Regions from separate parts of the Anaerobacillus sp. 63XJN7_5_ISO-PGPR-S23-430 genome, predicted to be linked through region 3. Evidence: a T-box and tRNA genes for the amino acid it is inferred to sense, from the RefSeq annotation. Region 3 holds a T-box; the other regions hold tRNA genes.
What was found. The T-box of region 3 lies ahead of serS (serine--tRNA ligase). A T-box ahead of a tRNA ligase gene usually reads a tRNA of that ligase, here a tRNA-Ser.

Region 1 (2,248 bases), 2.0 Mb from region 3:
AGGAAAATTACTACCAATTTAATCTTGATGAAGCATAATTGCGCTCTAAGTGAATAAATTATGTGTTACCTGTAACTTTTGCCGATAGATCGATGGTGAAAAAAGATTCGGGTTTAACAACAGAAAAATAGGGTACTGAGAATTATTACTTATGAGGAGGGGTTTTTTTGAAAAGAAAGCGTCACTATGTTGAAGATCAGCTTTTGCGGGAATCAACCGACATGAAAGAGTACCGAAAATATGATTCTGAAATGGTGACTAAAAAAAGACCAATACTCCGCCAAAATAAAAAGAAAAAACCACTTATTCAAACGCCAGTATAAGCAGGGGAGAGCGCTCCCTGCTTTTTTCTATGTCAAAAATGGAGTGCTTAACTATGGGGATTAATTTTTTTGTGAAAAAGGGTTGTGTTTTTTTCGGGTCGGTGATAAGATAAGTCTTGTCCTTGAAAAAACACAATAAAAAAAGTGTTGACGAGACAAAAGATGATATTGTATAATAATGAAGTCGCTGTTTAACGGAGGATTAGCTCAGCTGGGAGAGCATCTGCCTTACAAGCAGAGGGTCGGCGGTTCGAGCCCGTCATCCTCCACCATTTATTTTTGGTGATTTTCATTAAATTATGCCGGCCTAGCTCAATTGGTAGAGCAACTGACTTGTAATCAGTAGGTTGGGGGTTCAAGTCCTCTGGCCGGCACCACACATGCGGGTGTGGCGGAATTGGCAGACGCGCTAGACTTAGGATCTAGTGTCTTACGACGTGGGGGTTCAAGTCCCTTCACCCGCACCATAGAATATGCGCCCGTAGCTCAATTGGATAGAGCGTCTGACTACGGATCAGAAGGTTAGGGATTCGACTTCTCTCGGGCGCACCATATTGGGGCCTTAGCTCAGCTGGGAGAGCGCCTGCCTTGCACGCAGGAGGTCAGCGGTTCGATCCCGCTAGGCTCCACCATATATATTTTCATGTTTTCGGAGGAATACCCAAGTCTGGCTGAAGGGATCGGTCTTGAAAACCGACAGGGGCTTAGTCGCCCGCGGGGGTTCGAATCCCTCTTCCTCCTCCATCTTTGCGGGTGTAGTTTAGTGGTAAAACCTCAGCCTTCCAAGCTGATGTCGTGGGTTCGATCCCCATCACCCGCTCCATTTTGTTGGCCCGTTGGTCAAGCGGTTAAGACACCGCCCTTTCACGGCGGTATCACGGGTTCGATTCCCGTACGGGTCACCAACTAAATTTTCATAAACTTTATTGGCTCAAGCATACTCAAAGAGGTGCTTTTTTTGTTGTTTTCAATTCGGTACGTCTTATCAGAATACAGCATACAGTGACTGTATAAGAGAGGGGATGGACCGAATGTATTATGAAGAACATGAGCATATTGCTTATCATTATGACAACACAGATGCCTATCGTCAGCAACCGGTAGCTCCAACATCGAGCCCACCAGCATCACCGCCTCCTAGACCACAGTCAGCACAAGCTGGAACATTTGCTGTAGATCCAGGATCCATTAGAAGGTGTATGTATCGGTTTACTTATATTTGGATGAGAGGCGGCAATTCATTTTGGTTTTGGCCAGTATATGTAGGGCGTACTTCTGTTTCAGGGTTTCGCTGGACCGGTAGAAGATGGGTGTATACAGGCATAAGTCTGAGAAGAATTGATATGTTTACTTGTTAATAGATGGAGCGCTTACATGAAGCGCTCTTTTTTAAAGGCTCTTTCGTAGACATTGTTGCTATAGTGGGTGAATTTTCGCTCAGGGATGCTCGTTTTTCGCGGGGCAGGCGGTTAGCACCCTTCCGCTCCAATCAGCGAAGTTTAGTGTTTAATTCAAGAATTGTTTCGAAAGCAACAATCTTTTAAAAAAGAGCCTTTTTGAATGAAAAGCTTCGTTACCATAGCCAAATGAAAATTAATGAAAAATCGTCTAAACTTCTGGCTTTTTTGAGAAGATCATGCGAGAATAATACTAACTATTGATCTTCGAAAGTCAGGTGCACATAATGAAATTCCCTCTTTGGATGAGAAAGTTATTTGTAGCATTTGTTGCTGTTATTACGCTTGGAACTGTGGTTCCTACTGGATATCTAGCAGATGACAAAACAGAGTCATCAGAAAATTATCAAGAAGAAAACCATCTTCTTATTGAGCCGAGAGACGAGCCTGATAAGGCGATAGAGCCTCTTGTTGATCAGTATGATTGGCCCATCATAGCTCAGGACGCTTCTTCTTCTGAACTCCTGA
Region 2 (2,248 bases), 1.6 Mb from region 3:
TCCCAAACATCTAGCCCAAGAATTGGTGTAACACCTTCCATTACTGGAGTATCTTGGTTTGGAGTGCTTGTTACTTCAAGTTCTCCACCTTTTACTACTAGCCAAGCCCAGCCTGAGCCAAAACGACCAGCTGCAGCATTAGCAAATTCTTCTTTGAAGCTTTCAAAGCTACCAAATTTCTTTTTAAGTGCTTCGCTTAGATCACCTGATGGTTCGCCGCCACCGTTAGGGCTTAGCAATTGCCAGAAAAGTGAGTGGTTAGCGTGCCCGCCACCATTGTTTCGAACAGCAGTGCGAATGCCTTCAGGAAGTGCGTCAAGGTTGCCAAGAAGATCTTCAAGGCTCTTAGATGCATGCTCCTCATGACCTTCTAGTGCACCATTTAATTTTGTTACATATGCGTTATGGTGCTTGTCGTGGTGGATCTTCATTGTTTCTTCGTCGATGTGTGGTTCTAGTGCATTGTAGTCGTAAGGTAGTTCTGGTAGTTCAAATTTAGCCATTGTGAATCTCCTCCTTAAATATAGTATGTAACTTGCTGTTAGGGTAGCGTTAGCCACCACTTGAACATGATGTCGTCACAAGTTTACACTAGCAGAATTGTCATGCGTTTTCAAATAATAAACCTTTGAATTTCCGCAACACAGATAAAGTTTCCCCTCAGTATATGGAATTAAACATCTTAAAAGAAAAAATCGAGAATTAACATCGTAATAACATACATAAAACATAAAAAAACTCGTCATTATTTGACGAGTGGGATCTTTATTGAGTGGTGGCTCCGGACGGAATCGAACCGCCGACACGAGGATTTTCAGTCCTCTGCTCTACCGACTGAGCTACAGAGCCGAATCATGTTATCAGTATTAATTTTAATTAGTATGTAGTTTGCATTTACATTCAAAATAATTTGGAGTTGCTATGAGCTTAGGTTGCCCCTAGAGCACTCCATTTAAATTCTAACAAAGAAGTATGTTCGACGTAGTAAGAATTTTATTTTGGTTGCACCAATGGCACTCCAATTAAATTCTGACGAAGAAGTATGTTCGACGTAGTAAGAATTTCATTTTGGTTGCGGGGGCAGGATTTGAACCTGCGACCTTTGGGTTATGAGCCCAACGAGCTACCGAACTGCTCCACCCCGCGATGATGTAAAAGAACCTAATTTGCATCCATTTTTTAGAAAGCTAACTTTTAGAAAATGGAGGAGGAAGAGGGATTCGAACCCCCGCGGGCGACTAAGCCCCTGTCGGTTTTCAAGACCGATCCCTTCAGCCAGACTTGGGTATTCCTCCGATATGCATTTGGTGGACCCTGCAGGACTCGAACCTGCGACCGGACGGTTATGAGCCGTCAGCTCTAACCAGCTGAGCTAAGGGTCCTTATGTAATAAGTGGGGCGGCTGATGGGAATTGAACCCACGAATGCCGGAATCACAATCCGGTGCGTTAACCACTTCGCCACAACCGCCATGTTGTATCGTTGAAATATATGGTAGCGGCGGAGGGGATCGAACCCCCGACCTCACGGGTATGAACCGTACGCTCTAGCCAGCTGAGCTACACCGCCATATGGCTCCACAGGTAGGATTCGAACCTACGACCGATCGGTTAACAGCCGATAGCTCTACCACTGAGCTACTGTGGAATATTTCTTAACGACAAGAACTAATATATCATATGGATAAAGAAAGAGTCAATAAGTTTTTCAAATTTAATTGAATTAATCTTAATTTCAATTATGAAAATACTATATCACGCTTTCATTTTGTCATCAAGAACTTATAGGACATACACTAGGAACACAACCACCATAATCGTTTGGAGTAAACCTTTCATAACAGCTCCACCAAGAAAACCAAGCAATGAACCTACACCTACTTGAACAGATTCTTTAAAAGCTTTTCGATGAATAACTAGTTCAGCTAAGATAGCCCCGATAAATGGTCCAAGGATGATCCCTGCAAACGGAATGACAAATGGGCCAACAAGTAAACCAATTGTACTCCCCCATATCGCCGCCTTTGACCCTCCATACTTCTTCACGCCAAATAAATTACTAGCATAGTCCGCAACAAATAATAGCATCGTCAGCAGAACTTCAACAATCCAAAAGGAAATAGTCATTGAACCAAAATCAAAAAACACCCCATACAGGATAAACCCAACATAAATAAATAGTACGGCTGGAATAATTGGATAAATCAATCCCACAAATGCAATGATGAATGACGCAATGATCAGGCACC
Region 3 (2,248 bases):
TGAAGGAATTCTGGCTTACCGTTCTTTTCTCGACGGAAGCGAATACCTGCGCGACGTGCCTGGAAGTCTTCAAAGTTACTGCAAGAAGAAATTTCACGATATGTGCCATAGCTTGGAATCCAAACTTCAATATCGTATTTCTTTGCTGCTGTAAATCCAAGATCACCTGTACACATGCTCATCACGCGGTAAGGCAGGTTCAACAGCTGTAACACTTTCTCTGCGTGGCCAGTCAGCTTTTCAAGTTCATCATAAGAATCTTCAGGCTTAACGAAGCGAACAAGCTCTACTTTGTTAAACTGATGCTGACGAATCAGCCCACGTGTATCACGACCAGCAGAACCAGCTTCAGAACGGAAGCAAGCACTATATGCGGTGTAAGCAAGTGGAAGATCTTCTCCGTCCATAATTTCATCACGATGAAAATTTGTAACAGGAACTTCCGCTGTCGGAATTAAGAAATAGTCTTCTTCCCTAATTTTGAACGCATCTTCTTCAAATTTAGGTAACTGACCAGTCCCAGTCATGCTCTCACGGTTCACAAGGTAAGGAGGCAGAATCTCTTCATAGCCATGCTCTGATTCATGTAAGTCCATCATAAAGTTAATCAATGAACGTTCAAGACGAGCTCCAACACCTTTATAGAATGCGAAGCGACTACCCGTTACTTTTGCAGCACGTTCAAAGTTAATAATATTTAGATCAGTTGCGATGTCCCAGTGTGGCTTCGCTTCAAAAGCAAAATCATTTTTCTCTCCCCACGTACGGATTTCGATATTATCGTCTTCCGTCTCACCAACAGGTACACTGTCATGCGGAATGTTTGGAATTTGAAGAAGAATTTGCTCAAGCTCTGTCTCAACATTGCGAAGCTCTTCATCCATTGTTTTAATCTTATCGCCAACTTCACGCATTTCTTTAATAAGGTGATCAGCATCTTTCTTCTCACGTTTAAATGCTGCCACGTTTTTAGAAGCTTCATTCCGCTGTCCTTTTAACTGTTCCGTTTCAGCGATAAGGTCTCTTCTTCGCTGGTCAAGCTCTTCAAAACGATCAAGACCTACTAGATCTTCCCCACGCTTAGATAGCTTTACTTTTACTTCTTCAAAATTCTTACGCAAATACTTTAAATCGATCATGCTTTTTCCTCCTTTTTTAATGAACAATAAACGAATTAACGGAAGGGATAGTGGTGTAGAGACGTGTATTTAAATACAAAAAAGCCCCCGTCCCCTATAAAGGGACGAGAGCTACCCGCGTTGCCACCCTGATTGCAGACGATTGTCTGCCTCTTAACAGAATAACGGTCTGCTCCGAGAAAGCCTACTTCATTCAGCATTCTACTCAAGGATGGATTCACAGGGTTCAATGATCGATTCGCACCACACATCGACTCTCTTGGCATTGAACATCTATTACTAATTCCCGTCAACGTTTTCGTTTATCATTCGTCTTATGCAGAAAAAGAATTCTCTTCTTCTTGGTACGTAATAATTTACACGAAAAATTACTCTGTTGCAAGTCCTTCTTTCTTAAACTCCAAAACCATATCAATAAACATCTGATGCATGCGATCATCATCTGTTAGTTCTGGATGGAAGGCACACGCAAGAAAACGTCCATGACGTGCAGCTACGATTTTTTCATTAAACGTAGCAAGCACTTCAACATCTTCTCCAACTTCTTCGATATACGGAGCTCGAATGAAGACACCGATAAAGTCATCTTCTAATCCTTTAACAGGTAATGGCGCTTCAAAGCTTTCGCGCTGACGTCCGAATGCATTTCTTTTTGCTTTTACATCCATAACACCAATATGCGATCCGTCTACTCCTTCAATATGCTTTGAAAGCAGAATTAGCCCAGCACATGTCCCGAAAATAGGCTTCTCAGCTGCAAAAGCTTTAAGTGGCTCTAAAAATCCATATTGATCAATTAATCGACGCATTGTCGTACTCTCTCCACCAGGTAGTACGAGGCCATCTAAATCCTTAAGTTGTTCTACTCGTTTCACAACAATGATTTCTGCTTCTTTTGTTTCAAGTGCTTTCACGTGTTCTCGGATTGCACCTTGCAGTCCAAGGACCCCAACTCTCACCATGCTTCTCTCGACTCCTTCTCTTTATCTAAGTAAGAACCCCACCTTATGTTGCACAGGTGGGGAATCAATGTTTTACCAGCCGCGCTCTTGCATACGGTCTGATGGCTTAAGTGAAGAAATTTCAATACCTGGCATTGCGATACCAAG

Region 1: it has a tRNA-Ser gene. The T-box ahead of serS (serine--tRNA ligase) is inferred to sense a tRNA for this amino acid. The anticodon was not compared.
Region 2: it has a tRNA-Ser gene. The T-box ahead of serS (serine--tRNA ligase) is inferred to sense a tRNA for this amino acid. The anticodon was not compared.

The regions. Positions count from the first base shown of each region.
Region 1 covers NZ_CM149686.1:2,012,526-2,014,773, forward strand. The annotation lists gene AC0VYJ_RS10825 (NRDE family protein) at 1-38, shown strand, start outside; gene AC0VYJ_RS10830 (hypothetical protein) at 168-323, shown strand; tRNA gene AC0VYJ_RS10835 (tRNA-Val) at 520-595, shown strand; tRNA gene AC0VYJ_RS10840 (tRNA-Thr) at 625-700, shown strand; tRNA gene AC0VYJ_RS10845 (tRNA-Leu) at 706-790, shown strand; tRNA gene AC0VYJ_RS10850 (tRNA-Arg) at 799-875, shown strand; tRNA gene AC0VYJ_RS10855 (tRNA-Ala) at 880-955, shown strand; tRNA gene AC0VYJ_RS10860 (tRNA-Ser) at 975-1,067, shown strand; tRNA gene AC0VYJ_RS10865 (tRNA-Gly) at 1,073-1,146, shown strand; tRNA gene AC0VYJ_RS10870 (tRNA-Glu) at 1,154-1,228, shown strand; gene AC0VYJ_RS10875 (transporter) at 1,355-1,681, shown strand; gene AC0VYJ_RS10880 (YpjP family protein) at 2,008-2,248, shown strand, end outside.
Region 2 covers NZ_CM149686.1:2,734,100-2,736,347, forward strand. The annotation lists gene AC0VYJ_RS14435 (superoxide dismutase) at 1-503, opposite strand, end outside; tRNA gene AC0VYJ_RS14440 (tRNA-Phe) at 774-849, opposite strand; tRNA gene AC0VYJ_RS14445 (tRNA-Met) at 1,070-1,146, opposite strand; tRNA gene AC0VYJ_RS14450 (tRNA-Ser) at 1,203-1,295, opposite strand; tRNA gene AC0VYJ_RS14455 (tRNA-Ile) at 1,306-1,382, opposite strand; tRNA gene AC0VYJ_RS14460 (tRNA-His) at 1,395-1,470, opposite strand; tRNA gene AC0VYJ_RS14465 (tRNA-Met) at 1,493-1,569, opposite strand; tRNA gene AC0VYJ_RS14470 (tRNA-Asn) at 1,573-1,647, opposite strand; gene AC0VYJ_RS14475 (DUF456 domain-containing protein) at 1,782-2,248, opposite strand, start outside.
Region 3 covers NZ_CM149686.1:20,006-22,253, reverse strand. The annotation lists gene serS (serine--tRNA ligase) at 1-1,139, opposite strand, end outside; T-box leader at 1,237-1,441, opposite strand; gene pdxT (pyridoxal 5'-phosphate synthase glutaminase subunit PdxT) at 1,508-2,101, opposite strand; gene pdxS (pyridoxal 5'-phosphate synthase lyase subunit PdxS) at 2,174-2,248, opposite strand, start outside.